4 regions of the Anaeromicrobium sediminis genome follow, and region 3 is predicted to be linked to each of the others. Evidence: riboswitches for the same ligand, from Rfam matches in the RefSeq annotation. Region 3 holds a riboswitch; each other region holds the start of a gene.
What was found. A riboswitch is a leader RNA that binds a small molecule or an ion and turns the genes downstream of it on or off. The one in region 3 is predicted to bind thiamine pyrophosphate.

Region 1 (8,333 bases), on a different contig from region 3:
AAGGACCATGAAATTCATGGTCCTTAAATTTATGCTACTTTATTTTCAATATTCTCTACTGCATCTGGTACACTTTTTCCAAAGAACTTAACTACTACAAATATTAATATGATAGCTACTGGTAGTACTATCCAAACTGGAATTCCAAGTCCTACAGGAATATATCCAAATAATACGGATATTAGGCCTACGCTTAAAGCATAATATAGCTGAGTCTTAACGTGTTCTAAGTGGTCACATGCAGAACCCATGGAAGATAATATGGTCGTATCTGATATGGGAGAACAGTGGTCTCCAAAGATTGCGCCTGTTAAAACTGCTCCTGCACTCATTACTACATAACTAGTTTCTGGAGATATGGCATAAGCTAGAGGTATAGCTAATGGCATTAGGATACCCATAGTACCATATGAAGTTCCTGTAGCAAAGGATATGATAGATCCTAATACAAATATTATTGACGGTAATAAGAATGCTGGAATCTTATCTGATAAAATTGAAACTAAAAATTTAGCAGTACCTAATTCCTTAATAGTTCCTGATAAGGACCAAGCTAATAATAATATTACTGCTGTAATAACTAATGACTTTGTGCCTTGAACCCAAGTATCAATTGCTTCAGATACGGTAAGAATTTTCTTTCCTACAGCCATGATTATGGCAATTACACTGGCGATTAATGCTGCTTGGAATAAAACTATACTTGCATCAGATGCACCAAAGGTTTCTCTAATGGCCATTACTGACAATGGAGATCCATCTACTGCTGCTTTAACAGTTTCATCTAAATACCCATATCCATTAAAGTAAAAACCAACAAATGCTGCGACTATTAATGTACTTATAGGAATTATAGCATTCCATACACTTAATGTGATTCCTTCCTTTGGTTCTAAATCATCACCTTCATCACAGGACATGGCAGTAGCTCCATCTGGTAATAATTTTCCTGTAGTTCTAGCTCTAACTTCCGCCTTGTGCATTGGTCCAAACTCTTTTAACATTATGGATGTGGCAACTATAAATACTAATATAAGAATGTTATAAAATCTATAAGGTATAGTTTCCATAAATACACCATAGGCATTTACACTTTGTCCAATGGATTCATAGGCGTCTTTTATAAGTCCTATTTCATAACCTACCCAAGTGGAGATAAGGGCAATACCTGCAATTGGAGCAGCTGTAGCATCGATTATGAAGGCCAATCTCTCTCTAGATATCTTTAATTTGTCTGTTACTGGTCTCATAATAGGACCTACGATTAAGGCATTTGCATAATCATCAAAGAATACAACTAAACCTAAAAGCCAAGTTACTAATTGGGCACTTACAGGAGTCTTAGCTCTTTTGGCTAGAGCTTCAGCTACGGCCCTTGCTCCACCCATTTTAGATATAACACCTATAAGGCCTCCGATTGCTAAACACTGAAGGATAATACCTGCATTCCAGCTATCAGCAAGGGAACCTAATATGTGGTTAACAATATTTAAAAAACCGTGGATAATAGCACCAAAGAAATTATTTGTGTTAAGTGCTATTAAGAAAGTCCCGGAGAACACTCCTATGAATAAGGACAGTACCACGTTTTTAGTCACAAAAGCCAATGCGATGGCAACTAATGGTGGTAATAATGTTAATAAACCATATTTGTCTGCATTAGCTTGGGCCACTTCTGGGTCCACAGCTAAAGAGACAGTAGTCATTAATAAAATAAATAATAAAGTAAGTATAAAGACTCTTCTTTTCATTTTTTCTTCCCCCTATTTTGTCTATCCGTTTACTAATTCAAACTTATATTGCTATTGGGGTGTAAAATAAAAAAACTCCTTAAGCTAAGGCTTAAGGAGTTAGAAACACGTCAAAAAAACGTATGATATTTCTAATTCCAACAATAGCCCTCCACAAAGAAAAACTTTGTGACAGTCCCATACATATTCTGTATAGTCCCAACATATGACCTTAAAGCTATCAGTCATACATTTCGGCGAAATTTCCTTTCTCATAACGTCAAAGTTGCTTAACTCAGTTATAATACTAATAAATATCGCACCTCTATTATTGAACTGCAAACGGATTATTTAAATGTATGCTTAATATAATAGTATCTTTTAGAAAATGTGTCAATAGTAAAAATATGAAAGGTCATTTTTGACAAAAATTTATAGGTATGATATTATGGTCGTGAAATTGAATAGTTATGTATTCACTGGGGGTGCCTAAAGGCTGAGAGCAGACTTGATTCTGTAACCCTTTGAACCTGATCTAGTTAGAACTAGCGAAGGGAAGTGTAGTGATTTTTTAATAAAAAACCATGTGCTTTCCAAGTACATGGTTTATTTTGTTTACTAGGCAATTATGTATTTTTTTAGGAGGGGTTATAAATGAAAAATTCTTCAACAAAGAAATTAATTGAAGGTGGTATAGTTATAGCTTTGGCATATGTACTTAGTCTTGTTAAAATATATCAACTTCCCAATGGCGGTTCTATAACAGCTGGTAGTATGGTTCCTATCTTAGTATATGCCCTAAGATGGGGAGGTGGACCGGGAGTTTTCGTTGGAATTGTATATGGTACAATACAATTCATATTAGGTCCTAAATGGTCTTTTCACATAGTATCAATTTTGTTTGATTATAGTGTTGCTTTTGGATTTTTAGGACTGGCTGGTTTCTTTAAGGGAAGTCTACCAAAGGAAATGCTAGGAGTGTTTATAGGTATATTTATGAGATTTGCAGCCCATGTAGTTTCTGGGGTTGTAGTATGGTCCTCTTATGCACCAGAGGGAGTAAGTCCCCTTACCTATTCAATTATATATAATGGTTCCTATTTGATACCTGAAATAATAATTTCAATATTCATATACGGACTTTTACATAAACCACTTAAAAATATGAAATATTAAAATAGGCCCTCTTTTGAGGGCCTTTTTATTGTCTAGGAAAGTTAATTATCATGAAAACTATAAATCAATAAAAAAAGAAGGGGTTGTAGGTGAAGAGTTCCCCTGCCTCTTTGAAGGAGGGTGCTCAGATTGCGGTAGCAATCGTCGAAGGAAACCATAGGGGTTCCTAGCGAAGCATAGGTCGCATGCCTTTTTTATATAAAAAACTTTTTATTATTAGAGTACTATTACATTATTTGTGGAAATATATTACAATGTAATAGGAAATAAAAGGAAAAGGGGATGTTAAATTTGCAAAGAAAGATTATGAGTCTTTTTTTAGTTCTTGTGATGGTATTTTCAATTAGTATGCCAGCCTTTGCTAATGAAGACACAAGTGAAACCAATGTGAAAATATCAAAGGATAAGGCGACGGACATAGGAAAGGAGTTTCTAAAGAATTATTTTGCCACAGAGATTGATGAGAAAAAATTTGAAACGAGAATAGAGTTAGAAAAGAGTTGGAGACAGAAAGACAGTAAAGTATGGAGAATAAGATGGAGAAATCGTAAAGAAAATGGTGGAGTTAATTTTCGTGTTGAAATAGATGCTAATACGGGAATTTTATTGGATTGTACCAAGGATTCTTATGATTATGATGAAAAGATAAGTGTACCATCCATATCAGAAGAAGAAGCTAAGAAAAAAGCTCAAGAGTTTCTTAAAAAAATTCAACCAGGAAAAGTTGGAAGTGTTAAATTAAGAAATGAAGAAAATAGAATAATGAATAGATATGACATTTCTAATTATAGATTTGAATATGTAAGACAAATAAATGGTGTGGAATTTCCTTCTAATGGCATAAATCTAGGGATAGATGGAACAAATGGGGAATTGATAGAATATAGAATAAACTGGGACTACAATATAGATGCACCAAAAGTAGAGAATATAATAGATAAAGAAGAAGCTAGAAAATTGCTAGAAGATGAAGTTGCTATGGAGAAATATTATTTAGGAATTAGGGATGAGGAAACTAGAAAAACTAAAAATATCAAATTAGTATATAGAGCAAGTTATAAGGGAAAGAATGAATTAGATGCTAAAACAAAAGAATTTAAAGAATACAATATAGATAAAAACTTAGAGAGTAAAGATATATCCTTTGATAGAAAACAAGAAATATACAAAAAAGCTTTAAATATTAAAAAAGAGAAAGTAGACAAAGAAAGGGCTGAAGAAATAATCAAAACCCTTTTAAAAGACCTGTATGAAAAAGAGATAGAAATAGATTCCATAGAATATATGGAGAACGTTAATAGATATAGAAATGCTGGAAAGAATTGTTGGGAAGTGGAGTTTAGAAAAAAAGGTGCAGAAAAGTATGATACAGATGGAGGAATAACTATAAACGCAGATACGGGAGAAATATTAAGCGTTAATATTTATAATTACAGACGTGGATCAGAAGAATTTGAACTAAAGTTAACTTGGAATGAAGCATATGATAAGGCTATAGAAGCTATAGAAAGATTTTATCCAGATAAAATAAGGGATATAGATACTAATCAAAACCATTATAAAAGATTAGATGATGATGAAATAGAAAGAGATTATTATTTTCATTTCTCTCGAAAAGAAAATGGCATAGGATTTGATGGTGATTCCATAAATATAAATATAAGTGCACAGGACGGAACAATAGAAGATATCCATATGAGATGGACTGATAATATGGAGTTTCCAAATCATGTTGGGAAAATTTCAGAAGAAAAAGGAAAAGAATTATGGCTTAAGAATTTAGAGTGCAAATTAATATACTCTAAGGATATGGATAAAAAACATAATAAGCTAAACTTAGTTTATGTATTAGAAAATAAAATTAATAGATATGGATTAAACATAGATGCTAACACTGGTACGTTTGTAGATTATTCGGGTAAAGAAGTTAAATTAGATGAAAAACCTAATGTGGATAAAAATCATCCATATATACAAGAATTAAAGGTATTGGCAGCTAAAGAAGTTATTGATATAGATAAAGTCAGTTTAAATAATGAAATAACTTTAATAGATGCAGTGAAAATGTTAACTAAGGCTAAAGGATATAGAGCCTATAGAGCTAATAGATATGAAGACTTAAAGTTTACTAACATATCTAAAGAAGATGAGAACTACAGTATCTTAAAGGGCGCTGTATATTTTAAAATATTAGATAATGAAGCTGTAGAATTTAATAAAGAAAAGAAAGTTAACAATATGGATATGGCTAAGCTTATGGTAAAAGCCCTAGGTTATGAAAAATTAGCTAAGGCACAGGACATTTATGTACTGCCATTTAAAGATGCTAATAAGATAAGTGAAGAAGATAAGGGATATGTGGCTCTTTGTAAAGGTCTTGGATTGATTGAAGGTGAAGAATTTAATCCACAGAAGAATATTACTTACTTAGATATGGCTATAATCATATATAAGTCCTTGGAAAATTTTAAAGAATATTAATAAATAAAGGTGGATGTCCACCTTTATTTATTAATATGATCATGTATATGATTATTGAAAATTCTGGTTGTTAGGTTAAAATATATATTGAGGTGATACTAATGATAAACATAACCATATCAGATGAAATTAAAAATAATATTCCAACCATGGCATTAGGTGTAATACATGGAGATGTAAAAGTAACAGAACACAATGATAAACTTTGGGAAGAAATAGATAAAGCTTGTGAAGAACTAAAGAATAAGTTAGAAGTAAAAGACATAGCAACTCTTCCAAATAATAAAGATGCTCGAGATGGATACAGAAAATGCAAGAAAGATCCTACTAGATACAGAATAGCATCAGAGGCCCTAATAAGAAGAGTAGTTAAAGATAAGGGATTATATAAGGTTAATAATTTGGTAGATATAAACAACTTACTATCTATAACGTCATACTATCCTATAGGATGCTTTAACATGGATAAGATAGAGGGTGACGTGGTTATGAGAGTTGGTAAGAAGGATGAACCTTATGAGGGCATTGGTAGGGGTGTTCTTAATATAGAGTTTATGCCTGTGGTGAGTGATGACCTAGGAGCATTTGGAAGTCCTACTAGTGATAGTGAGAGAACCAAAATAACTAAAGATACTACTAAGATGCTAATGACCATACTTGCCTTTGGAGGAACAGAAGGATTAAAGCAGTGGAATGAAAAGGCTAAGGAACTATTTGAAAAATACGCAGATGGAGAAAATATAGAAACGTACATAGTAGAATAGATAAGATATGAGATAGTTGATTTCACATTAATTTGTTTAATCAACTATTTTGTTAATAAGGGGGAATTGGGCATATGGATAAGATTATATTTAATATCTATGGATGCAAATTACTAGATACTATAAGGAAAAGAGTTTAAAATTATCCAATAAAACTAAAACAGCCATGTAAAATTGGCATAGTATATATTACGGCAGGATTTTTTATGGTCATATTTAGTGCGCTCTAGAAAATAAAAAAATCTGTAAATTAAATTCACTTATAGGAGGAATTATATGTTTTTTAAAGAAAACTAGATTTTAAAATGATAATAAAAATACAATAGTTTTAAAATTATAGGCGGTGGGATGAAATGTTAGAAGTGAATTATCATGAACTAGGTGAAGTCAGTGATGAAAAGTTGGAATTTGCCATAATAGGTACTACTTTTTGTGACAAGTGGGTATTTGTAAAACATAAAGATAGAACCACTTGGGAGATACCAGGTGGCCATAGAGAGTATGGCGAGGACATAAATCATACGGCAAAGAGAGAGCTTTACGAAGAAACGGGAGCTAAAGAATGTGATGTGATTCCCTTGTGTGAATACTCTGTAACCATAGATAATAATACTAGATACGGAAGGCTTTTTTATGCAGAGGCAGAAAAAGTAGGGGACCTTCCTAATATGGAGATAAAGGAAGTGGGAGTTTTCCATGAGTTACCTGAAAATCTCACTTATAAAGAAATACAACCTATTATATTTGAAAAATTATTAAATTGGCAAAAAAATATATAAAACAATTATGGTCAGTATCATTTCATGATACTGGCTTTTTTATTGTAAATATTTCAACGGAAAAAATTCTTGTCATACTAAAGGTTATTTTGTCTGCATAAAATGTCTTATTTGAAAGAAAAGTAATTAACTTTAACAGTATAGGACTTTTAATTAAGTTCAGCTTGAACTTTAACTTAATCTTTAAAAACTTAACTTTTTAAGGATAGTACCTAAACTTGAAATTAATGTTTTAAGGTTATGAACTTTATGAAGAATGGGTGCAGACGAGTAATATACTAATTGATAAGAATGAAATTTAAGGAATTATAAAAATATAAGAGATAGATTTTTATGTGGAAGGCTTATAATACAAATATGTTCATTTTTCTACATTGTAACAGGTGTTATCAGGAAAATGAAGAGATGTTTTGTCTAAAACCATATGTTAAAATGAGAAAAAAGCTAAAAAAATCCAATAAACAAAATATTTCCCGAGAAATATATATGAATCCACAAAATAATTCAATGCTATAAACAAAATAAGACAAATAAATGGATGGTTCTAAGAATTTGTATTCAAGGTCAGTTTTATAGTGGAATAATCTATTATAATTTAAAATCTATAGAAAATAATAATAGAAAGTACTTATGGTCCTTAAGAAGCCTTTAATCTTTAGCCAAATTATAGTATCATTTAGAGTAGTGTAAACTATAAAAAAGTTGAGGTATTATATATGGGAAATGATTTTTTGAAGTCTTTGAACTTAGAAGAAAAAACAGAAAATGAAGTGAAATTTTTAAATTCTTTAGTATTGGCCCATATGGGAGATGCAGTATATGAGGTATATATAAGACAATATGTCCTTCATAAATACGGTGGATATGTGAATAACATACATAAAAAATCCACCAAGTTTGTAAAAGCCTCTGCACAAGCTCGTATAGTCCATGGACTTAGTGATGAGTTTTCAGAGGAGGAATGGGGTGTAATAAAGAGGGGAAGAAATAATAAGTCTAGTACGGTTCCTAAAAATGCTAATATTTCAGATTATAAATATGCAACGGGCTTTGAAGCATTAATAGGATATTTATATTTGACAAATAAAAAAGAGCGTATAGAAGAGATTATATTAAAGGGAATTAATATATTAGAAGAGGAACTGGAAGCTAATTAGGTATAAGATAGTCATATGAAGAGGTGGGATAAAGTGAGCAAAAGAGAGAAAATAATGCTATATGTTACAATTCTACTAACTGTTGTACTTGTAGGTAAATCTCTATTTTTCGATGAAGTAAAGGTGAGTGGAGATGAACTTAAAGTAAAGAAATTTGTAGAGTTAGCTGTTAAAGAAAACCCTAAATACAATAACTTCTTTGCAAGAAAGAACATAGTAACTTATAAGGTAACATCCATATCAAAG
Region 2 (8,333 bases), on a different contig from region 3:
CTGTATCTGCAAGAAGGAAAGATGGGAAATTACATATGTTAAATACTACACCAAATAGTACGAATGCTAATAACATATTTGATGCGGCAATTTATAGCAAAAATCTATATAGGATTGGAATAGCTACCCATTCCTTTGCAGATACTTGGGCACATCAAAACTTTATTGGACTTTATGATACATTTAATTCTGTGGATGGAGGAGTAGAAAAGGTTATACCATTTATAGGTCATGCTTCTGCCTATTTTTATCCTGATTGGCCAGCCCTGATTTGGAAAGACAGTAGATTAGTGGGAAAATATATTAAAGTAAATAATAAGGAACGATCTTTGCAAGCAGCAAGGGAAATATTTAGGAAACTTTATTTGTTCTTAAATCCAAATGGAACTGCAGAACATGTACATTGGGAATCTAAAAAATTATTAGAGGATTTAAGTAATGCCATAGGGAAAATGGACCAAGGAAATGACGAAAAAGAAAATCGCATAAAAAGATATAAAGAATTGGCTATGAAAAAAGAGTATGGAGGAGTGGCATTAGAGGATTATAAAAAGGACACATGGTTTGATGAGGTAGTAAATGAAGAAATTTTAGGAATAAGGGATAGGAGTGTAATATCTGTAAATGGAGTTAGTGTAGGGTTAAATAGATATGATCCCCTAACAGATATATATACCTGGAAAAATCCTAAGACTTATAAAAAAAGTCATTGGTATAAATTTCAAGAAGCAGTCAAGTCACACCAAAAGGTGGCCTTTAATATATTAAGCAAGAAGAACTTTTCTTATTTAGATCTAAAAGACTGGTAAAAGAATATTGGCATATGAGACAATGGGGTCTATATAAAAAGTTAAATAATTTTATAATCTATAGACCTTTACAAGGTAAGATAAAAAAAGTATACTTAAATTGTAAAAAATAATATTAAGACAAGGGGAGGCTATAAGGATAGCCTGAGAGAGAAATGTTATTTCTGACCCTCATAACCTGATTTTGGATAATGCCAACGTAGGGATGTTTATATTTAGTATGGGATAATTGTGTACCATTCATATAAAATAGACTCGTTACGAGTCTATTTTTTTATATAAAAATACAGTTTAACCTACTAATTTTATAAATAAATATGTCTATATTTAGTTCTATGTGTATAGTTATTCCATAATTTTAAAATCAGATAGCTTTATGAGAGTCAGCCATAACCCTACCCTTTAAAACTTTAATTATTTAATAAATCATAAGGGGGAGAATTATGAAATATAATACTCAAATGGAAGCGGCTAAAGCTGGTGTAATAACAAAGGAAATGGAAATAGTATCGGAAAAGGAAAATATGGATATACACAAATTAAGAGACTTAGTGGCAAAAGGATTAGTAGTAATACCAGCTAATAAGAATCATGAAAGTATTAGTCCAGAAGGAATTGGTAGTGGACTTAGAACTAAAATAAATGTAAATTTAGGAATATCGAAGGATTGTCCTAGCATAGAAAAAGAAATTGAAAAGGTAAAAATGGCCATAGATATGAAAGCAGAAGCCATAATGGATTTAAGTTCATTTGGAAAAACAGAGGAATTTAGAAAAAAAATAGTAGAAATTTCTCCAGCTATGATAGGAACTGTACCAATTTATGATGCAGTTGGTTTTTATGATAAGGAACTGAAGGATATAAAGGCAGAAGAGTTTTTAGATGTGGTAAGAAAGCATGCAAAGGATGGTGTGGACTTTGTTACTATCCATGCTGGGTTAAATAAAGAAACTGTAAATACATTCAAAAGAAATAAAAGATTAAATCATATAGTATCTAGGGGTGGATCATTAACATATGCATGGATGGAATTAAATAACATGGAAAATCCTTTTTATGAATACTATGACGAACTTTTAGATATATGTAGAGAATACGATGTTACCTTAAGTTTAGGTGATGCATTAAGACCAGGAAGTATAAATGACTCTACTGATGCAAGCCAAATTAAAGAATTAATAACATTAGGAGAACTTACTAAGAGGGCTTGGGAGAAGGATGTACAAGTTATGATAGAGGGTCCAGGTCATATGGCAATAAATGAAATAGAGGCAAATATGCTACTTGAGAAAAGATTATGTCATGGAGCTCCATTTTATGTATTAGGTCCTATAGTTACAGATGTGGCACCAGGATATGACCACATAACAAGTGCCATAGGAGGTGCTATTGCAGCTAGCTCAGGAGCAGACTTCTTATGCTATGTAACTCCTGCAGAACATCTTAGATTACCAAACTTAGAGGATATGAAGGAAGGAATTATAGCATCTAAAATAGCAGCCCATGCAGGAGATATTGCTAAAAATATACCGGGAGCAAGGAATTGGGATTTTGCAATGAGTGAAGCTAGACAAAATTTAGACTGGGAAAAAATGTTTAAATTGAGTATGGATCCAGAAAAAGCAAGAAGATATAGGGAAGAATCTATGCCACATGATGAAGATAGCTGTACCATGTGTGGAAAAATGTGTTCAATGAGAAACATGAACAAAGTAATGGCTGGGAAAGATATAAACATATTAAGAGATGATGATTAATCATGAAAATAGATGAGTTTAATGATAAATTCAAAGAAGAATGTGGAATATTGGGAGTATTTTTTAATAAAAAAGAAAATATGGAAACAAAAGTATACTCAGGCCTATTGGCCCTACAACATAGGGGTCAAGAAAGTTGTGGTATATCCTATAGAAATGATAATGAAATTGAAAATATTAGGAAGATGGGATTAGTAGATAACTTATTTGAAGGACTTCAGATTGATACTAATCTATTGATAGGCCATGTAAGATATTCCACATGGGGGGAGAGTACTATTAAAAATAGTCAACCCCTCCTTAGTAATAATATTAGTTTAGCTCATAATGGAACCCTAACAAATGGAGAGGATATTAAAAAAATTCTTGAAAAAAAGGGAAGAAAATTTAGTACGGATACGGATTCAGAAGTAATATTAAAAGTATTTGAAAAAGATGGTATAAGGGGGATTTACAATAATATAAAGGGTGCATATGCAGTAGTTATTATAAAAGATAATGAATTAATAGCCATGAGGGACCCTTTAGGAATTCGCCCCATATGTATAGGAAAGATCCAGAACGGGTACATAGTAGCATCAGAAAGTTGCGCCATAGAGGCTATGGGAGGCTCATTTATAAGAGACTTAATGGCAGGAGAAGCAATAAAAATAGATAAAAATGGAGTTTCCGTAATAAGAAAAGGAAATGAAGTATGCAATACATGTGCCTTTGAATATATATACTTTGCTAGGGAAGACTCTAAGATAGACGGAATTTGTGTAGGGCAAATAAGAAGTAAATTAGGAAAAATTTTAGGAAAAGAAGACTTTAGTAAGGCTCATATGGTCATGGGAGTGCCAGACACAGGAACTTTACCATCCATAGGTTATGCTGACCAATCTAATATTAAATATGAACCAGGAATCCTCAGAAATAAATATGTAGGAAGAACCTTTATAGCTCCAAAGAATAGGAAAAACAAAGTAAATGATAAGTTTTTTATATTAAAGGATAAAGTAAGAGGAAAAGATATAGTTGTAATAGATGATTCCTTAGTAAGTGGAACTACAAGTAAGGAATTAATAGGTAAGTTAAAAAAAGTAGGTGCTAATAGGATACATTATAGGATAGCTTCTCCTATTATAAGGGGGAAATGTGACCTGGGAATAAATATGAAGAATGAAAATATAATAGGTCACTTTAAAAATCTAGAAGAAATAAGAGATGAAATAGGTGCGGATACATTAAAATATATAAGTATAGATAATTTAATAAGGGTATTAGGGAAAAATATTTGTACGCTATGTTTTACTAATAAAGTATAAAGGGAGATGGTAATTATATCATCTCTTTTTATTTTATGGATCAAAATATTCCACATAAATTAAATTTAAAAGTGGAAAAAAGTAGTTGAAAGTTTATTATAAAGATGATATAACTATATTAGAATATTCTAATATAGTTAAAAGGAGGATATGAATGAATAATTTATATTATGATTTATCTGCTTCCTTTATGAAGGCATTAGCTCATCCCACTAGGGTTAAGATAATAGAGAGATTAAAGGGAGAAGATGAACTTTGTGTGTGCCACATATATGAGGATCTAGAATTAGAGCAATCTAATGTATCACAACATTTGAAAATACTAAAGGATAAGGGGATTTTAGAGAGTAGAAAAGACGGATTAAAAGTTATGTACAAAGTTAAATATAAGGAAACAATAGAAATATTAAATCTAGTAAAGAATATATTGGCAACGGAACTAAAAGAAGCGCAAGAAAACTTAAGGGGGGATTAGGGTGTTAAAACAATTTGCTGACTTCATGGTTAGGGATTTATTTAAATTAAATTTAGAATCCCATTTAGGTTCAAGTGCACAGTTTTTCATATACGATACATTAAAGATTATAATACTTTTAAGTTTTATGATCTTTACCATATCCTATGTGAGAAGTTATTTTCCACCAGACAAGGTTAAGAATCTTTTAGGTAAAATTGGTGGAGTAGGAGCTCATGTTCTAGCTTCTATTTTAGGTGTATTATCACCATTCTGATCTTGCTCTACTGTGCCTATATTTATAGGTTTTGTGGAATCGGGTATTCCACTGGGAGTTACTTTTACATTTTTAATAACGTCACCTATAGTAAATGAAATAGCAATAGGTTTTTTATTTATAACCTTTGGTGCTAAAATAGCAATAATATATACATTGGCAGGGATGATTATAGGTGTTGTGGCAGGAATAGTAATAGAGAAGATGAACTTAACCCATTTGGTAGAAAGTTATGTATATGAAATGCATATGGGAGAAGCAGAAAGTGAGAGATTAGATTTTAATGGAAGAATAAAATTTTCACTTATAGCAGTAAGGGATATTGTAAAGAGAGTATGGTTATATATTATAATAGGAATAGGAATTGGAGCTGCTATCCACGGATATGCACCAGAAGGTTTTATGGTTAAATATGCGGGGCCTAATAATCCTATAGCCGTATTTGTGGCAGTTGTTTTAGGAATTCCCCTTTACTCTAATGCAGTAGGGACTATTCCTATAGTAGAAGCACTAATTAATAAAGGGGTAGGTGTTGGAACAGCTTTAGCCTTTATGATGTCTGTAGTAGCCCTATCTTTACCAGAGATGATTTTGTTAAAGCAAGTAATAAAACCTAAATTAATTGCCATATTTGTGGCAATAACAGGTACTAGTATAATATTAGTAGGATACTTGTTTAACATTATTTTATAGTAAAGGAGGAGAATTTATGAAAATAAAAATATTGGGAACTGGCTGTAAAAATTGTAATACTTTATATGATTATACTTGTGAAGTAGTGGAAAAACTAAATCTAGATGCACAGGTAGAAAAAGTAACGAATTTAAAGGATATATTATCTTATGGTGTGATGAAACCACCTGCATTAGTGGTAGATGAAAAGGTAGTAGTATCTGGAAGAGTTCCTAGCAAAAACGAAATAGAAAAAATATTAAAGTAAGGGGATTGTTATTTATGGAAATTAGATTATATGAGCAAGTGTGTTGAGGACCATCAAAACTTGCTATCATCGTGGATGAGGCTTTAACAAAGCTAAACTTAAATGAAGAATTTGAAATGGTTGGAGATTTAGCTCAAATGGTTGAAGAAGGTGTAACAGAAGTACCTGCCTTAAAGGTAAATGGTAAAGTAATGGTGGAAGGCAGACTACCAGAAGTAGATGAGGTTATGAACATATTAAAAGAAGAGCTAGCGTAAAGTAAAAGGGCCCCTTAAAGGGCCTTTTATTTTGGATAATTATATGAACCTGGTGTTACATTAAAAGTAATCTCATTACCATTAGATGTACTAATTATTGTACCAGATTCGTCTGTTCTATATACAGGTATTCCCCTTAGTCTAAGCCTTTCTATAGTTTCCTTATGGGGATGCTTGTAATCATTTTTCCTTCCACAGGATATGACAGCATATTTAGGAGATACCTCACCTAAGAAGGCCTCACTAGTGGAAGATCTACTTCCATGATGACCTACCTTTAATACATTAGATTTCAAACTAATTCTACTTCTTACCAAATCTTCCTCAGAGTCCTTTTCAGAATCTCCCGTAAATAGATAGGAAGTGTTTCCAAATAGGACTTTAATTACTATGGAATAATCATTGAGATTATCATATTTTTTATCCTTTGGAGCCAGTACAACACAAGTGGCATCACCAATGTTAAAAGTATCTCCAACCTTAGGTTTTGTTGCTTTAATATTTTTTGTTTTTATTGCCGTTATTACGTCCCTATAGGTCTTTGTAGTATGAATTATATCTGGTAACAATACTTTTCCAATTTGAAAGTTATTTATTACCGTATCTAAAGAACCTATATGATCTTCGTGGGGGTGAGTTCCTACTACATAATTTAGTTTTTTAATATTATTTTTTCTAAGATAATCTAATAATAATTTAGAATCAGAATTATTACCAGCATCAATGAGCATAGATTCTCCATTATTTTCAATTAATATGGAATCAGCTTGCCCCACATCTATAAAATGAACTCTTAGTTTTCCACTATAATCTTGAGATACATTAACTTCCTCTGATAGGGCTGGAGTATCTTTTTTTATTTTATCCTTTAAAGATGATAAAAGGGAAGAAACATTAAAATTCTTTACAGGAATCCTTTGAACTTCTTCGCCTAAAGGGAAAAGATATGTGGATGTTAGAAAAAATATTAAAAATAAAGAACCATAATACTTAATAACATTAATGCGTCTTTTGTTTTTAGTCCAAATTACATATTTTGGTTCTACTAAGCCTAGGACAAAGAGCGCTAGAAAGAAAAAAGCTACAAAAGAAAATAAAATATCCATATAATTGCTCCTTTAATATTTATATAAGTCTAAATAAAATTTTATCACATTTTGTCAAATTAGTTTATAGGATTAAGATAGGATTAATAAATTAAATAATAAGATGGTAGGAAAATTTCAATAATTCCACAACGGATAAAGAATAGAAATTATAGGATCATAAAAATAAGGGCATAATTACTAATATAATCACAGGCAGATAGGAGGATTATATGGATAAGAAGGTAGCATTAGTTTTAGAAGGTGGTGGCCTAAGGGGGAATTTTACCTCGGGTGTATTAGACTATTTTTTAGATAATGATATACATATTCCATACGTAATAGGAGTTTCTATGGGAGCTTGTAATGGGTCCACTTATGTATCAAAACAAAGGGGAAGAAATTACAGGGTAAATACGGAGTTTCTAAGGGATAAGAGGTATTTTAGTTATAGAAATTTAATAACTAATGGAGAATTATTTGGAATGGACTTTATATTTGGAGAGCTACCTAAAAATATAGATCCTTTTGATATGGATACATTTATGAATTCAGAGAAAGAGTTCATAGCTGTGGCCACAGATTGTCGTACGGGAGAGGCCACATACTTTAAAAAGAATGATCCAGAGGATATATATGAGGTGTGTAAAGCATCTAGTAGTTTACCTCTCATATCTAATATAGTCGAAATAAATGGGAAAAAATATTTAGATGGAGCTATTGCTGATGCAATTCCAGTTAAAAAGGCCCTAGAAGATGGAAATGATAAAATTGTACTAGTTCTCACAAGGCCCATCTCCTATATTAAAAAACCTTTAAGATTTGGGAAATTAATAGAGTATAAGTATAGGGAATATCCTAATTTGGTAAATTCTTTGCTAACAGGACATATGGCATATAATGAAACTGTGGAGTACATAAGACAATTAGAGGAAGATGGAAAAGCCTTTGTTATTCGACCAAATGAACATCTACAAGTTGGAAGAATAGAGAGAAATAGGACGAAAATAGATGGGATTTACAAAATAGGATATGAAATTGCAAAAGAAAGTAAGGATAAATTAATCGAATTTATAAATGTGTAAAAAATGTTCACATTTCCTGGGAAATTATCTAAATATGTATATTAATATGAAGACATGAAAAACATGTCTTTTTTTGTGTAAAAATAAAAATAGGACTACAGACTCATGGCCTAAATGTGGTAGAATAGGAAGGAAAATGAAGAAAGATGTAGAAGTATTTAGTAAAATAAGACTATTTAGGAGTTGAGATATAATTGGTAGATGGAGCTAAAATAGTATTAATTATCAGGCAGCTGTTAGAGGGCATATTGGTAATATGGGGAGTATATATATTGTCTAGTAAAAAACTAGATAAAAAGGTAATATATACGGGTGTTTTGCATGGAATATTTATAAATATACTTAGGGCATTGCCAATAAGT
Region 3 (8,333 bases):
CTATCATAGTAATTTTCATAATTAGTATATCCATAAGCATAATGTTCATTTTCTTTTTTTCTAGGAAGTTAATACAGAATGTAAATGCTTTAACTAATCAGGCAGAGGAAGTTTCTAAAGGGAATTTTGAAGTAGACAATCTTAAAATAGATTCTCAGGATGAAATAGGAATACTGTTTAATTCCTTTAACATTATGGTAAAGGAAATTAAATATTTATTAAGTGAGGTAGAAAATAAAACTCGATTGGAAAAGGAAGCACAATTTTTAGCTTTACAATCCCAAATAAATCCTCATTTTTTATTTAACACTTTAAATGTTATTGCTAAAACTGCTTTAATTGAAGGATCAGATAATACTTGTGATTTAATAGAATCCCTATCAGACATTCTAAGGTATACCCTTAGAAATGTGAATTCTACAGTTACCTTAGAAGAAGAAGTATATAGCTTAAGACAATACATATATATACAAAAGACTAGATTTGGAGATAGGATAAAATATATAGAGAATATTGATGATGATTTATTAAACTATAAAATACCCCTATTATCGTTACAGCCCATAGTTGAAAATGCTTTTAAACATGGACTAGAAGGAAAAGAACAGGGGGGAGAAATAGAAGTAAGGATCAATAGTATAAAAAATTATATAAAAATAGAAATAAGGGATAATGGAAAGGGTTTTTATCCATATATGTATTCTAAAGAGAATGCTGGAATAGGTGTGAAAAATGTAAGGGAAAGATTAGGAATTTATTTTAAAAATAAAAGTTTGTTGTTTTTTTATAATACTAAAGAGGGCGCATTAGTAAAAATTATAATACCAAAGGTGGAATAATATATGTATAAAATGCTAATTGCAGATGATGAACCAATAGAAATTGAAGGTATAAAAAAAATAATAGAGAAAAATTTTGAGGATATAACCATAGTCAAGGAAGCAAAGAATGGACGAGAAGTTATAGAGTATTTCCAAGGAAATTCTCCAGATATAGCTTTTTTGGACATTAAAATGCCAGGAATAGATGGTATTAGCGCCCTAAAAGAAATTAGAAAGATGAATAGGAAAACCAAAATAGTCATATTATCAGCCTATGATGATTTTCAATATGCAAAGGAAAGTATATCATTAGATGCCTATGAGTATTTACTAAAGCCTGTTAGAAGAAAAAAGATAATAGAAGTATTAGAAAATATTATAAAAAATATTAAATCGGAAAGAAAAGAAGCTAACAAAAAGGTAAGGCTGCAGGAGGAAATAATAAATATTAAAAGTATAGTGGAGGAAAAATTAATATCATTTATATTAGAAGGTGGCAGTGAGAAAATAAAGGAAATATGCACTAATGAAAATATATTTAAGATTAATATAGATACGGCCCATTTAATAGGAATTAGAACTGATGAGAAAAATAGGGAGTTTGTGGAATCTAAAATAAAAAAGAGCTTCAAGTCAAAGGTAAACTCCATAATGTCTACTTACAATGACAATATATATATATTAATTGAGGAAGAAGAAGCAGATGAGTATTGGATAAAAAAAAGTTTAGAAAAAATAGAAAGGGAATTGAAAAATAATATTAATGAGGAATTAATCTATTGGTATGAGAAAAATAATTACTTTGAGGACATCAAAAAAAATGTAATTAAGATTATAGGAAAGCTAAACACTATAAATACTAACATGGACTTTAATGATGAAAATCGTTTAAGAATATGTAAGGAAGTTTTAAACTTTGATTTGAATTATTATAATGAATTTGAAAAAATGCTAGGATATATAATGAAAAAAACTAATTCCCGTGATTTAAATTTTTATGAAGAAATAAATGAAATAGTAAGCTTTCTTCAATATGGAGCTTTCATGGAAAAAAATGAGATTTATTTTAAAAATAGTAAAGAGATGATTAAAAATAAGAGAAGTAAATCCTCTATTAAAAATGCCATATTAGTAGATTTAGATACTTATGTGAAATTGTGTAGAAGTAATGATCTAATAGAAAATGTAAAGGATTACATTGTAAAGAACTATGATTCAAAAATAAAGTTAGAAGATCTATCATATAAATTTGCCATTAGCACCTTTTATTTAAGTAAATTATTTAAGCAAGAAACGGGACAAAACTTTATAGAGTTTTTAACCCATATAAGAATTGAGAAGGCAAAGAAGATGCTAAAGGAAGGAATACAAGTAAAGGATGTATATAGAAGGGTAGGATATAGTGACCCTAACTATTTTAGTAGGATGTTTAAAAAAATCACAGGAATTTCACCTAGTAAATATGTAAGTAAGAATTAGAGTATGATGAAGATTAGACGGATGCTCAGGGAGTGTGAACTTACGGCAGTCATATAAACAAAAACGTTTATAAGGTAAGTCACTATCAGACTATAGAGTGCGAATATTATATTCACGATAGAAGGTTCACAATTGTTTACAACATAGGATGTTCTGATGTTCCACCTTATAAAAATTTTTCATTCATATTCCCTTGTAAGTAGCCAGGCTTTATTGAATTTGGATATAGTTGGTATATGCAAATATAAAACATTATTTTTAAACTTTACAAACTTAAGATGTTGGATTATACTGGTAGTAGTTAAATAAGTTTGCTAGGGGTGCCTTAGGGCTGAGAAGAAGAAATTCTAACTCTTAAAACCTGATACAATTAATATTGTCGTAGGGAAGCAAGGAATGAATAAGGTTCATTATAAGCTTGCCTAGGTGCAAGCTTTTTTTAATTTAATATGATTTGGGGAGCTCATAGGGATGGGCTGAGAAAGGGATGTTATCTCTGACCCTTATAACCTGATTTGGATAATGCCAACGTAGGGACTAGTATACTGTATTAATATATACATAACTATAGAGACTCTTAATTCATGAAGAATTATAGTTTTAGTATATGGATTTTATACAAGCCTATGAAGGATTTTATCCTATAGGCTTTTTTTAGTTTATATAAAATTTTAGCATTTAAAATGTTAAATAAAAGGGGGAAGAATATGATCATAAATGGCAAAGAGATGGACTTTGGAAAGGTTACAATTACACAATTATTAAAGGGTTTAGATTTAAAAGAAGAAAAAGTAGTTGTAGAAGTGAATTTTCAAATAGTACCTAAAGAAATGTATGAAGAACATATACTTAATAAGGCTGACAAAGTGGAGATAGTAAGCTTTGTGGGAGGTGGTTGATTTGAAAATATATGTAAATGAAAAGGAAATGAGTGTAAATGAGGGAATTACTAGCTTTTCTCTTAGGGATTTAATTAAAAAGGAAGCAGATGTAGTAGTTTTAAATGGATTTATTATTAAGGAAGATGTACCTTTAAAAGAAAATGATAGGGTTGTGTTTATAACTAAAGGAGCAGTTCCAGATAGGGAGGAACTTGAATCACTACTTGTTTCAAGACATACACCAAGGGTGCACGAAAGGGTAGAAAAGGCATGTATAGGAATTGCAGGTCTAGGAGGCCTAGGATCAAATGTGGCCGTAGCTCTAGCTAGAATTGGAATAGGAAAATTAGTTTTAGTAGATTATGATTTGGTTGAACCAAGTAATTTAAATAGACAGCATTATTTTTTAAAGCACATAGGGATGAAAAAGACTAGGGCATTAAAAGAAATAATAAGTGAAATTAATCCCTTTGTAGAAGTTGAAATCAGAGATATTTATTTGGATAAGACCAATATGGAAGAGTCTTTTAAAGATGTGGATATAATAGTGGAGGCCTTCGATAATCCCATTTGTAAGGCAGAATTAGTAAATATTGCATTATCAAAGCTAACTAGTAAATATATTGTGGCTGCATCTGGCATGGCTGGACATTTTTCAAATAATACTATAAAGACAAAAAAGATAAGAGATAAATTTTATTTGATTGGTGATGATATTTCAGAGGCAAAACCAGGATGTGGTCTTATGGCACCACGGGTATCTATTGCAGCAAGCCATCAGGCCAATACTGTACTGAGAATAATTTTAGACGAATATGAGACTTAGGAGTTGACAAATATGGATTTATTAGATATTAGGGGAAATAAACTAAAGAGTAGATTACTTATAGGAACAGGAAAGTTTCCAAGTAAACATATTATTCCTCAAGTAATAGAAAACTGTGAAACACAAGTGGTAACCATGGCAGTGAGACGAGTTGATATTGGATCTAAGGAGGAAAATCTTCTTGATTACATTCCAAAGGATACTATCTTATTACCAAATACATCCGGGGCAAGAAATGCAGAGGAAGCTGTTAGAATCGCAAGGCTAGCAAGGGCCATGGGTTGTGGTAATTGGGTAAAAATAGAGGTTATATCAGATAATAAATATTTACTTCCAGATAATCAAGAGACTATAAAGGCTACAGAAATCTTAGCTAAAGAAGGGTTTATTGTACTTCCTTACATGAATCCAGATTTAATGACAGCAAGAAGATTAGTTGATGCAGGTGCAGCAGCAGTTATGCCTTTAGGGGCTCCTATAGGGACAAATAAGGGTATTAGAACAAAAGAACTTGTACAGATATTAATCGATGAAATTGATTTACCAATAATTGTGGATGCGGGAATTGGAAAGCCTTCTCAGGCAGCTGAGGCTATGGAAATGGGAGCAGCTGCAGTTTTAGTAAATACAGCTATAGCCACCTCAAAGGACCCTGTTCAAATGGGAAAGGCTTTTTCATTGGCAGTAAAGGCTGGAAGAACTGCATATCTTTCAAAAATGGCTCCTATAAAGGAACATGCTCATGCCTCTTCACCTCTTACAGGATTTTTACATAAAGGGGAATTATAATGGCTTTTTATGATGAATATTCAAAATTTAAGGAATTTAATTATGAAGAATTTTTTAATAATCTTACTGAGGAACATATACATAGTATTCTAAATAAGGACAAAATCAATGTTTATGACTACTTAGCATTGTTATCACCTTTAGGGGAGAAGTTCTTAGAAGAGATGGCAAAGAAGGCCCATTCATTGTCAGTAGGGCATTTTGGTAAAACCATATTACTGTTCACACCCATGTATATATCAAATACATGTATAAACCAATGTGCCTATTGTGGATTTAATGTAGACAACCATATAAAAAGAAAAAGATTATCTTTAGAAGAAATAGAAATGGAAGCAAAGGCTATAGCAGCGGAGGGGCTTAAACATGTACTTTTATTAACAGGAGAATCTCCAAAGGCTACACCAGTATCCTACATAGTAGATGCTGTTAATGTTTTGAAAAAATATTTTGATTCCATAGGTATTGAAATATATCCTTTGAATGAAGATGAATATAAACAGGTAGTAAATGCTGGGGTAGATAGTCTTACTGTCTATCAGGAAGTATATGATGAGGATATATATGACAATGTACATATTTCAGGACCAAAAAAAGATTACATATACAGATTAGATGCGCCAGAACGAGGTTGTAAGGCCAATATGAGAACTGTAAACATTGGTGCTCTTCTAGGACTTAATGAGTGGAGAATGGAAGGGTTTATTACGGGAGTCCATGCAAATTATCTTCAGAATAAATATCCCCATGTATCTATTAATGTATCTCCTCCTCGCATACGTCCTCATGCAGGTGTGTTTGAGAATGTATATGAGGTAAGTGACAAAAATCTAGTTCAGAATATTCTTGCCTTAAAGATTTTTTTACCTTACGTAGGAATTACCATTTCCACAAGGGAAGAGGCAATTCTTAGGGATAATTTAATACCCCTAGGAGTTACAAAAATGTCGGCAGGAGTAAGTACAGAAGTGGGAGGTCATAGTGCTAGTAATAAGGGAGAAGCACAATTTGAAATAGCAGACCTAAGAAGTGTAGAAGAAATGAGTCAGAGTATTCTAGAAAAGGGATATCAACCTGTATTTAAGGATTGGATGCATATATGACAAATATTAATAGGCTTATAAAAGATCATAAGATGCTTTTTCTCATTACTAACCGTAATATGATTAAAAGACCTACCTTGAGCCATGTAATAGAAGAGGCAATAGATGGCGGGGTTAATGCTATAGTATTGAGAGAAAAGGATTTATCCTATGATGAATTAATTATAATTGCTAAAGACATAAAAGACAAAATTCAGCATAAGGACGTATTATTTATTATTAATAGAAATTTAAAAGTAGCAAAGGAAATTAATTTAGACGGATACCACATGGGATTTCATGACTTAGTGAAGGAAAAGCCTAAATGGCATAAGCTCTTAGGCGTTTCTGTACATAGTTTAGAAGAAGCCATAATAGCAGAAGAAAAGGGAGCTAGTTACTTGCTAGCTAGTCATGTATATGAAACTGATTGTAAAAAAGGATTAAAGGGTAGAGGGATAGATTTTATAAAAGAAATAAGAGAAAATGTAAATATTCCTGTTATTGCCCTGGGGGGGATTAATCATGAAAATGTGGAGGAAGTCATGTCAACAGGGGTAGAGGGGGTGGCTGTTATGTCATATATTATGACAGACGAACATCCCTTTATGGCAGCAAAAAGGATTAAAGATAATATGTAAGGAAGAATAAAGAGCTATGTAAAAAAGCATGGCTCTTTATATTATATATATGTTTCGTGTAACCGTTTCCAAAAAAAGTAAAGTGTGATAAAATATGTATAGCATACAGAAAAAAGGTGGTAAAATGAAGGATAGGAAGAATGGGTTTACTTTAATAGAGTTAATAATAGCTTTACTAATTTTTAAGATTATTATTTTGTTTTTTTTCCCTTACAACAAAATGAAGTGGGAAAAGGCGACTCAAAGAATAGCTCTTAAGAAAGCTAAATGTGAATTAATTAAGGAAAATGGTAGGACAAGGAGTGGTGAATTTTAGAAAGTAGGCTATGATAGTATTTTTAAAAGGGTGTGAAGTAATATGGATATACAAGTATTTATACTAGGACTTTTAATAGGATCATTTTTAAATGTATGCATATACAGGATACCTAGGGAGGAATCAATTGTAGTGCCAGGATCCCACTGTCCTGTGTGTATGAATAAATTGAGAGCAATTGATTTGATTCCAGTATTAAGTTATTTATTTCTAGGAAGAAAATGTAGGTTTTGTAAGACTAAAATAGGACCAAGATATATGATGGTAGAACTTCTAACTGGGTTAGTATTTCTACTATTGTTTAATAAGTATGGAGATAGTATAGATTTTATAGTATACACTATCTTAATGAGTATATTAATTGTAATATGTTTTATTGATTATGATCATATGATTATACCAGATCAATTGGTATTTATGGCCACAATGGTAGGTATATTAGTAATCTTATATAACAGAAAGTTTCCCATGTACATATATGGTAATGATCCTTGGTATAGTCCTTTTATAGGGGTCATAATAGGATCTGGAAGTTTATTAATCATATCACTAATAGGTATGACCATCTATAAAGGTCAAGAAGTTATGGGAATGGGAGATGTGAAAATATTCATACCAATAGGATTATTTTTAGGTTTTAAAATGACAGCTGTAACATTATTCCTGTCCATATTATTAGGTGCAATAATAAGTATACTCTTAATAGTATCTGGATATAAATCTGTTAAAAGTTATATTCCCTTTGGTCCCTTTATTGTACTTGGAACTTTTATAAGCCTCATATGGGGATGGGATTTGTTTGACCTATGGTATGAATTTGTATTTGGAATGTAAAATAGAAGTTATATAATAAAAAAATACCAGTGAAAACACTGGTATTTTTATTGGCATCTATTCTTGTTCTAATGTAATAGTAGGAAATTCTACAGGACCATTAAGATCATAGTAGTTAAATACACCTTCTGATGAAGTTGTAACAGTAGTCTCTTGTACAGCCATATTTAAGTCTTGTTTTACTTCAAATTTTTCATACATTTTAGTCTCTGGATTTATATAAAACTTATAAGATATACTGATATCCATATTATTTAGCATGGTAATCATGGCAGTTTCAAACTCAGCCTTTTCTTTAGCTCTTTCTTCTTCACTCTTTTCGCTATTAGGATCGTTCATAATCATGTCACCAAAAGTTTTAGAGAAGTTTTCCATGAATTTACCCATAATTTCTTTATAAGTTTCTTTAGATACATTCATACTAATTACATAATATTTTTTCCCGTCTATATCTTCGTCAGCGTCAAATATTGCTGTATCTGAGAAAGCTTCTAACTGCTCATTAGATACTATCCCATTAGATGAATTGTTAGTTCCCATGGCAGATTGTAATTTTTTCATCATAGGATTCATGTCTATACTAGTCCATTTGTCACTAAAATTAGTTTTCATATACATTACATTGTCTTTCATGTACACTTCTGACCCAGCATTAGGCATTGTT
Region 4 (8,333 bases), on a different contig from region 3:
GAATTGGAATGCACATATTTGTGCCAATGTGTAGTCAATATAGTAAAATGGATTTTTAAATATATGACCCTGTTGATACCAATATGAACCCCTTTCTAAGAATTGATTATTTTCATAATCCCTATGGGGTAAATATTTTTTTTCCAATTCTCTCCAAGCTCTTTTTCTTTCCACAGGATTCATCTGTGGGTTGTTATATATTATATGCTGAAATTCGTCAACTAATACACCATATGGTATGAATAATATGGAATTTATTAAATGACCATATCTATATTTGTCAGCTTCTTCTCCAAAAAACAGATTCATCCAAGGCCAAGTTAAAAATTCCATGCTCATGGAATGGATTTCACATGCATCTAGGGTTGGAAACTTATATTCTACTAAATCATATTCTCTACTCTCATAAACTTGAAAAGCATGACCAGCTTCATGAGTTAATACATCCACATCATCTATAGTTCCATTAAAGTTTGAGAATATATAAGGCATATTAAAACTGCCTATGTAAGTACAATATCCTCCAGGTGATTTTCCTTTTTTGCTAAGTAAATCCATACAATTTTTTTCTACCATATCTTTAAAAAATATTTTCGTTTCAGGAGATAATTCATTATACATTCTCTCTCCCATTTTAAGTATATACTCTGGGTCTCCGGCTAAATTTGCATTACCATCTTTAAAGGTGATTAATTCATCATAGTACTTTAATTTATTTACACCTAATTCTTTTCTTTGCATTTCTCTTAATTCAGTACAAAAGGGCACTATATATTTTAATACTTCCTCCCTAAATGTGGCCACCATCTCAGGAGTATAATCGGATCTTAACATTCTTTTATATCCTAAGTGAGTAAAATTTTCATAGCCTAATTTTTTAGCTATGTTAGTTCTTACCCTAACTAAATTATCATAGATAGTGTCTAATTTTTCTTCATTTTCTTCAAAAAACTCATATTTGGCTTCATTGGCTTCTTTTCTTGTATTTCTATCCTCATTCATTTGATAAGGTCTCATTTGAGATAAATTACATACTTCACCATTGAAATTAATGGAAGCTGCGGCCAATACTTTAGTGTATTCACTCATAAGTTTATTTTCTTCTTTTAAGTCATCTATTATGTCTTCACTAAAGGTATCTATGGTCAGACTGGCTATGGTGAATAACTGTTCTCCCCATTTATCCTTTAATTCTTCAATGTTATTCGATTTCATTAAAGTCTTATAAAATTTTGAAACTAAATCGTCATACTCAGGTTTATTCTCATCAAAGAATTCCTGTTCCTTTTCATAGAATTCTTCCTTTGTGTTTATGGTATGCCTAATATATACAATTTGTTCCATGGATTCAAATTCAACTCTTAAATTATTAATTTCCAACAATAATTTATTCTCAGTTTCAAAGTCATGAGCTTCCTCAAAGCTTAACAATAATTTATTAAATGTATTTTTAAGTTCTTCCATATTAGGTCTTTTATATTTCATATCTGCAAATTTCACCTATTTATCATCTCCTCTTAAAGCATATTTCAATAATATTAATATTTACCTAATATGTCAATTTAATCCTCATTTATTTCGTATTGACCATTTTTTATTCTTATAGTAAGATTAACCTAAAGTAAATATTTGGCTAGGGGAGTCAGTGTTACTGTCTGAGAGTAAGAATGATAATTCTTTAACCCTTGACCTGATCTGGATAATACCAGCGTAGGAAAGCACCTTTAATATGCATAGAATCTATTGAGCATGTACCTATTGTTGGTACATGTTTTTTTATTTTTAAGGAGAGTGATTATATTGAAACATTGTTTAACCATTGCCGGGTCTGATTCCTGTGGTGGAGCTGGAATTCAGGCAGATTTAAAGGCTTTTAGTGCCCTTGAAACTTACGGTATGAGTGTTATTACAGCCATAACAGCTCAAAATACCCAGGGAGTTTTTGCAACTCAAAACATTGATCCTGAAATAGTGTCTAAACAAATTGAAGTATTATTTGATGACATAAAAATAGATGCTATAAAGATAGGTATGGTATCTACTATAGATATTATAGAAGCCATATCTAAATCCCTTAAAAAATTTTCTTTACCTAAATTAGTAGTTGATCCAGTTATGATATCTAAAAGTGGCTTTGATTTATTAAAAAAAGAATCAAAGGACGCTTTAGTAAAGGAACTTTTCCCTATTGCCTACATAATCACACCAAATTTACTTGAAGCACAGGATATATTAGGTTATGAGATTAAAACTGTAGAAGACATGAAAAAAGCTGCAAAGGATCTTCATAAGCTAGGACCTGAAAATGTTTTAGTAAAGGGTGGTCACTTAGAAGGTGATGCCATAGACGTTCTCTATGACGGAGAAAACTATCATATATTTGAAGAAAAACGTATAGATTGTATTCATACCCATGGTACGGGTTGTACTTTATCTTCAGCCATAGCTGCCCATTTAGCTAAGGGATTTGATTTGGTAGATGCAGTTAAATACTCTAAAGATTATATTTCTACTGCCATTGCCCATGGAATATCAATTGGAAAGGGAGTAGGTCCTACTAATCACTTCTACAATCTATATAATAAAAAGGAGGAGTAATCATGCTTAATAATGAATTTGAAAAGGCATTTTCACTACTAAAAAGTAATTCACCATTAGTTCATCACATAACTAACTATGTGACGGCCCATATTTGTGCTGATATGACCTTGGCTATAGGAGCATCTCCCGTTATGGCAGATGCCATAGAAGAGGTAGAAGAAATGGTTAGTATGAGTAGTTCTTTAGTAATAAATATAGGAACTTTAAATGAAAGAACTGTAAAATCCATGATAAAAGCAGGAAAAAAAGCCAATGAATGTGGAACTCCTGTAATTTTAGATCCAGTAGGAGCAGGAGCTACTACCTTTAGATACGAAACTACAAAAAAATTAATAGAAGAAATAGATTTTGCTATCATAAAGGGAAACCTATCTGAAATAAAGACCATAGCAGGTCTTAGTACAAAATCTCGTGGTGTAGATTCTATAGATATGGATTCTAATTCCCACAATATTGCAAGAGAATTAGCTAAAAAACTAAATTGTGTAATTGTCATTACAGGACAAGAAGATATAGTATCTGATGGTGAAACTACCTTAGTATTAAAAAATGGTACTCCCCTTCTTGGGTCCATTACAGGAACAGGATGTATGAGTGCTTCTTTAATAGGATCTTTTGTAGGGGTTGGTCTATCCCCTTTAACTAGTGCTTCCCTTGCCATTTTAACCATGTGTATTAGCGGAGAAATTGCAGCTAGACGCCTCTCTAATGATTCTGGTTCTAAGTCCTTTAAAACATATTTAATAGACGCCGTATACAATATGGAATATGATACAATTTCTAAGGAGATGAATGTGGAATATGTATAATCTAGATGATAAAAAACTATATTTAGTAACGGACATGTTTAATTTTTCCTTTCAGGAACTTTTACAAAGGGTTGAAAAGGCCATAGAAGGAGGATGCACCATAGTTCAAATCAGAGAAAAGTCTGCAAGTTCAAGGGAATTTTATGAAAGGGCTATGGAGATGAAAGAACTATGTGAAAAACACGGTGCTCTTTTCATAGTAAATGATAGGATAGATATTGCTTTAGCTGTTGATGCCCACGGCATTCACCTAGGACAAAGTGATTTATCTATAGACATTGCAAAAAAAATTCTTGGTAAAGATAAAATCATAGGTATTTCTGCCAATAACATTGAAGATGCAAAGGAAGCTGAAGAAAAGGGAGCCCATTACATAGGAGTAGGAGCCATATTTCCTACTACCACAAAAAATGATGCCCAACATGTAGATTTAAATACTTTGTATCATATTCAATCCCATATTAATATTCCAATCTATGCCATAGGTGGAATTAATTTAGACAATGCATGTGAAATTTCAAATAAAAAAATACATGGAATAGCCATATCCTCATGTATTTTAAAAGCCAATTGCCCTAAAGAAGCATCCTCAACTTTAAAGAAATTATTTTAATATTTAGTTGATAGTAGTCTCTATAACTGCTATCAACTTTTTTAGTTTCTATGAAATCATAAGAATCTATATATACAAACTTCTAATAGCATTAATCTTCCTTCTCTATTATCTTTAATATTTCACTTCCGCAACATTTTCCAGATGGATTTTCAATTTCACAATTACATTTACCCATAGTACCAGCTATTTTATTTACTTCAACTATAGTTCTAGCTCCATGTTCCCTAACTACCCTTATTACTTTTTCTTCTGTAATCTCGCTACAATAACATATATATTTTGGATTGGCATCTTCCTTAAAAGCCACTGGAACTTTAATTTTATCCTTTTCTATTACAACATTACCTGAATAATATACTACGTCACATTTACTGTCTTTACATAAAAAATACTCTTTCTCTGAAATGTGCCTATTATCTTTCACTAAGTGCCTTACAGTTATAGGTTTAATTAGCTCTCCCTTATTACCGCATTTAGGACAAGACTCTTTTTTTAGTGTTTCCCCAACACTATTAACAGGTCCTCAACAGTTTTTCTTCATAGTTCTCACCTCAACCATATGATACCATATAAAAAAATAAAAATGGGACCTAGTCACATCTTTAAATTTCCAATGTAGTTTCATCAATCCATTTCCATTCTGGTTTATTTTCTTTTATTTTTTCAATTAAATTAAACATGGCTAAATCTTTCTTTTTAGCTTCTATCATCACATCAAAATCCCTATTTAAATGCTGGCATTTTTCTATAAAACCAATGAAATCTTCTATTCTAATGTAATCTGCATGTTTCCTATCGTTCCCCCCCTCTTTAGGGCTAGATATGTGGATTTTAGGAGGAAAATATTCACCCTCCCATGTATCAAATATGGGTTTTATAATATCTTTTATTTTTTCACCTTTATTATTACAAAGATGATGATGTATATCTAATACCATAGGTGCCTTAATTTCATCACAAATGTCAAGTACTTCCTTTGCAGTAAAGGTTTTATCATCGTTTTCAAATATTAATCTACCCTTTAAAATATCGGGCAGTTTATGAAAGTTTTCAATTAACCTTTTAGTTGCCTGCTTTTTTCCCCCTTGGCTGGACCCTATATGTATAACCATTTTCCCTTGAGGATATTCCATACATTCAAAGTGTTTATTATGATGCATTAAATTCTTTATGGTTTTTTCTATCACATCCTCTTTAATACTATTTAGTACATTAAATTGATCGGGATGGGTATCTACCCTCATGTTATATTTTTTTACTATATTTCCTATAATTTTTAAGTCTCTACAAAAATACCTTTCAAAGTCCCACTCTACTTCTGGATGAGTTGCCAAGGGTATTAGTTTGGATGTTATCCTATAAAAGTGTATATTATTTTTACCATTATACTTTAATATTTTCTCTAATGCTTCCACATTTGATCTAGTTACTCGTTTTAACTCCATTAATTTTTTTTCTGTTGATAGGGTTTTATATCTAGCAAATGTAAGGTTGCTAGATGTGGTGATTTTCCCTAGTTTAAGAGCAATAGCCACATAACCAAATCGGATTTTCATAAAATCATTCCTTTTTTTAATAATAATAATTGGTCTACCCTTTATACTTAATACACTTTTAGTATTCTTTCATTATTAAAATTTTATGTTAAAAAAAATCCATGTTTTATATAATATAAAACATGGATTTTTATAGTTACTCCATAATAAGTTTTACTTCTAATGCCCATTTAGACTTCTTTGCATCCTCGTCCATAGATTCACTGCTTTCGAAATTTTCTCCTTCATAAGCATATAATAACCAAACTGGAATTTTTTCTCCTAATTCTATTTCTTTATCCTTTTCTATTTTTTTCATCTCATAATAAAGGCCGGACTCAAATTTGTCTATGAATTGTATGGATGTGGTATTTCCTTCCTCCTGTGAAAAAACTGTTATCATTTTAAACTCTGAGTCATTATCATCATCATAAACTTCCTTTAAGGATATGGAAAATTCACCCTTAATCTCTTCTTTAAAATCAACTTCCATTAAATTTCCCGTATTTTTAACCTTTCCATTCTCCCAAATTTCATAAATACTTTTTAATTTTTTACCTTCCCCCTCATAATCAACTTTTACACAGCCGCTTATAATTTCCAAGTGAGGTTCTAACTTTTTATATTTACCTTCAAATAATTCTGATTTTCCTATAATGTTTTCATGTTTTGACTTTGTCATATATCTTATACCAAATAAAATCAATGCTACACATATGATTAAGAGTACAATTTTCAATACTTTTTTCTTATTCATAATACCCCTCCTAATTTAATTGTATAGTTTTTTTCTCCTAATATGCTAAAAATATGAGACAAGATTTAAAAATATTTAATTGCCCTTTTATTGCCACAAAACTGTCACATTAAAAGGATACACTATAGTTAAAAGAAAGGAGAGATAACATGAAAAAATTAATTTCTTTAGTACTAACTATCATATTAGTACTTTCCGTATCTATAGTTGCCTTTGCAGATGATACAACACCAAGTAAAGGTTACTTTAGCAATTCTGGTCTAAGTAAAGAAGAAATACTAGAAAAGAAGATGGAAAGAATTGACGAAATGGTTAAAGAAGGTACTTTAACTGAAGAGAAGGCTGCAGAATATAAGAAATTCATTAAAGAAAGATTGGAAACTTGTGAATATCCAGGACAAAATAGAGGAACTGGAAAAGGTATGAGACTAGGCTTTGGTAGAGGTAAAGGAACAGGTAGAGGCCTAGGCAGAGGTCCCTGTTGTCAATAAATAGAAAGACGGTTATTAAATAGTTAATAACCGTCTTTTTATTTATTTTTTCCTAAATGATATTATTGATTTGTCATCACTATATAGTATTTCCAAATTAAAAATTTCAGCTATCTTTTCAAAGGTTTTTAGTGAGTAAAAGGATATATGTGTAGGGTCCCTTCTATACCACCAATCTTTAAAGACTTCTATATCTTTAGGAGGAAACATGGTCATTACAGCCAGTACACCCTTTTCCTTCAAAAGATCTACTATATTCTTAATATCACAGATAGGCTCATGAAAGTGTTCAAAAACTTCTGTGGAAGTTATTAAATCATATTTTCTTGACTTATAATCCACATCCTTTGCATAATGTCTATCATATATGTATGAGTTGAATCCTCTTCTTTCTAATAATACAGATAATACAGGCTCTGGTCCTGAACCATAATCTAGAGAATCTCCCTTATGTACAAATTCACCAGTTGCCTTATCTAGAAAGTTTTCAAATCTAGCCACATATTTTTCATCTTCCAAAGAATTATTATGCTTATCATATACATTTCTCTCTTCTTCATAGGAAACATGATGAACATTACTTTGGAATATGAAGTCACACTCTCCACATTTAAAATACTCATGATTAAATTGAGTATCTAATATTAAGGTAGTATGACTTTCACAAATCTTACACTTTATATTGCTCATCTTACACCTCGTATAATGGTATATCTATTGAAATAATTCTTTAAAAGCTTTAGCAACTATTTCAAATTCTTCGTCACTTTCTATCTGATCTAAAACTGGACCTTCTTCTGTTTCTTCAAAAGTATATATAAATGCATCTTCTTCTCCCACAGGAAGTAAAGCTATATACTCTTTATTTTCTACTTCAAATACACCTATAACTTCACATTCTAACTCTTCTCCATCATCTAAAGTTAAGTACATCTTTGCAGCTTCTTCATGGGAATGATGTCCACAACCTCCACCGCAGCAACCTCCATCTTCATGCTTATGCTCATGCTTATGCTCATGCTCACCATTGTTACAACCACAATTATGTTTTTCCATAAAATCATTCCTCCTAGTGTTGATAATTAATTTCATTCTAATTATACCCTAAAATCCACAAAATTAAAATCAAAAGAGACTACTATTTTTATACATAGTAGCCTCTTTACATTTATTCGTAGGTGCCCCTCACAATTATATCCTTATTTAATATCATAATCTTACCTCGAGCTATTACCGTGTCTATATCTAAATTTTCATCTACTATTAAAACATCTCCACAGGAACCTTCTTCTATGGATCCCTTCTTTGGATATAGTTTTAATCCCTTTGCCACGTTACTTGTGAAAAATCTAAGGGCCTCTTCCATTTCAAAGGAATTACTTTTCACCATATACTTAAATTCTTCATATAAAGTATCTACTTGGGATACACCTATTTGTGTCATATTTCCCTTAGAATCGTATTTAGACCAACTACCATATCCATCTGAGCTTATGGTTATATTATCCATAGGAACATTCTCTT

Region 1: it holds a riboswitch for thiamine pyrophosphate, as region 3 does, so the genes downstream of both, thiT (energy-coupled thiamine transporter ThiT) here and thiS (sulfur carrier protein ThiS) in region 3, are expected to answer to the same signal.
Region 2: it holds a riboswitch for thiamine pyrophosphate, as region 3 does, so the genes downstream of both, thiC (phosphomethylpyrimidine synthase ThiC) here and thiS (sulfur carrier protein ThiS) in region 3, are expected to answer to the same signal.
Region 4: it holds a riboswitch for thiamine pyrophosphate, as region 3 does, so the genes downstream of both, thiD (bifunctional hydroxymethylpyrimidine kinase/phosphomethylpyrimidine kinase) here and thiS (sulfur carrier protein ThiS) in region 3, are expected to answer to the same signal.

Annotation. Positions count from the first base shown of each region.
Region 1 is NZ_NIBG01000025.1:51,682-60,014, forward strand. It holds gene CCE28_RS18815 (Na+/H+ antiporter NhaC family protein) at 30-1,751, opposite strand; lysine riboswitch at 1,888-2,066, opposite strand; TPP riboswitch at 2,202-2,304, shown strand; gene thiT (energy-coupled thiamine transporter ThiT) at 2,385-2,906, shown strand; gene CCE28_RS18825 (YcdB/YcdC domain-containing protein) at 3,198-5,387, shown strand; gene CCE28_RS18830 (B3/B4 domain-containing protein) at 5,489-6,151, shown strand; gene CCE28_RS18835 (NUDIX hydrolase) at 6,505-6,930, shown strand; gene CCE28_RS18845 (Mini-ribonuclease 3) at 7,647-8,087, shown strand; gene CCE28_RS18850 (hypothetical protein) at 8,121-8,333, shown strand, end outside.
Region 2 is NZ_NIBG01000018.1:33,314-41,646, forward strand. It holds gene CCE28_RS16415 (DUF6765 family protein) at 1-809, shown strand, start outside; TPP riboswitch at 923-1,032, shown strand; gene thiC (phosphomethylpyrimidine synthase ThiC) at 1,253-2,566, shown strand; gene purF (amidophosphoribosyltransferase) at 2,569-3,873, shown strand; gene CCE28_RS16430 (ArsR/SmtB family transcription factor) at 4,028-4,348, shown strand; gene CCE28_RS16435 (permease) at 4,374-5,297, shown strand; gene CCE28_RS16440 (thioredoxin family protein) at 5,314-5,544, shown strand; gene CCE28_RS16445 (thioredoxin family protein) at 5,613-5,801, shown strand; gene CCE28_RS16450 (ComEC/Rec2 family competence protein) at 5,828-6,907, opposite strand; gene CCE28_RS16455 (patatin-like phospholipase family protein) at 7,120-7,971, shown strand; gene CCE28_RS16460 (hypothetical protein) at 8,166-8,333, shown strand, end outside.
Region 3 is NZ_NIBG01000007.1:106,134-114,466, reverse strand. It holds gene CCE28_RS09890 (sensor histidine kinase) at 1-839, shown strand, start outside; gene CCE28_RS09885 (response regulator transcription factor) at 843-2,300, shown strand; TPP riboswitch at 2,607-2,705, shown strand; TPP riboswitch at 2,746-2,855, shown strand; gene thiS (sulfur carrier protein ThiS) at 3,008-3,199, shown strand; gene thiF (sulfur carrier protein ThiS adenylyltransferase ThiF) at 3,192-4,007, shown strand; gene CCE28_RS09870 (thiazole synthase) at 4,020-4,796, shown strand; gene thiH (2-iminoacetate synthase ThiH) at 4,796-5,899, shown strand; gene CCE28_RS09860 (thiamine phosphate synthase) at 5,884-6,519, shown strand; gene CCE28_RS09855 (prepilin-type N-terminal cleavage/methylation domain-containing protein) at 6,644-6,835, shown strand; gene CCE28_RS09850 (prepilin peptidase) at 6,878-7,669, shown strand; gene CCE28_RS09845 (DUF6612 family protein) at 7,727-8,333, opposite strand, start outside.
Region 4 is NZ_NIBG01000032.1:10,405-18,737, forward strand. It holds gene CCE28_RS20465 (M3 family oligoendopeptidase) at 1-1,500, opposite strand, end outside; TPP riboswitch at 1,626-1,734, shown strand; gene thiD (bifunctional hydroxymethylpyrimidine kinase/phosphomethylpyrimidine kinase) at 1,801-2,598, shown strand; gene thiM (hydroxyethylthiazole kinase) at 2,601-3,410, shown strand; gene thiE (thiamine phosphate synthase) at 3,403-4,023, shown strand; partial or broken gene CCE28_RS20485 (Csac_0668 family 2Fe-2S cluster-binding (seleno)protein) at 4,115-4,504, opposite strand; gene uvsE (UV DNA damage repair endonuclease UvsE) at 4,629-5,582, opposite strand; gene CCE28_RS20495 (hypothetical protein) at 5,719-6,318, opposite strand; gene CCE28_RS20500 (hypothetical protein) at 6,468-6,809, shown strand; gene CCE28_RS20505 (class I SAM-dependent methyltransferase) at 6,852-7,499, opposite strand; gene CCE28_RS20510 (DUF1292 domain-containing protein) at 7,524-7,865, opposite strand; gene iadA (beta-aspartyl-peptidase) at 7,978-8,333, opposite strand, start outside.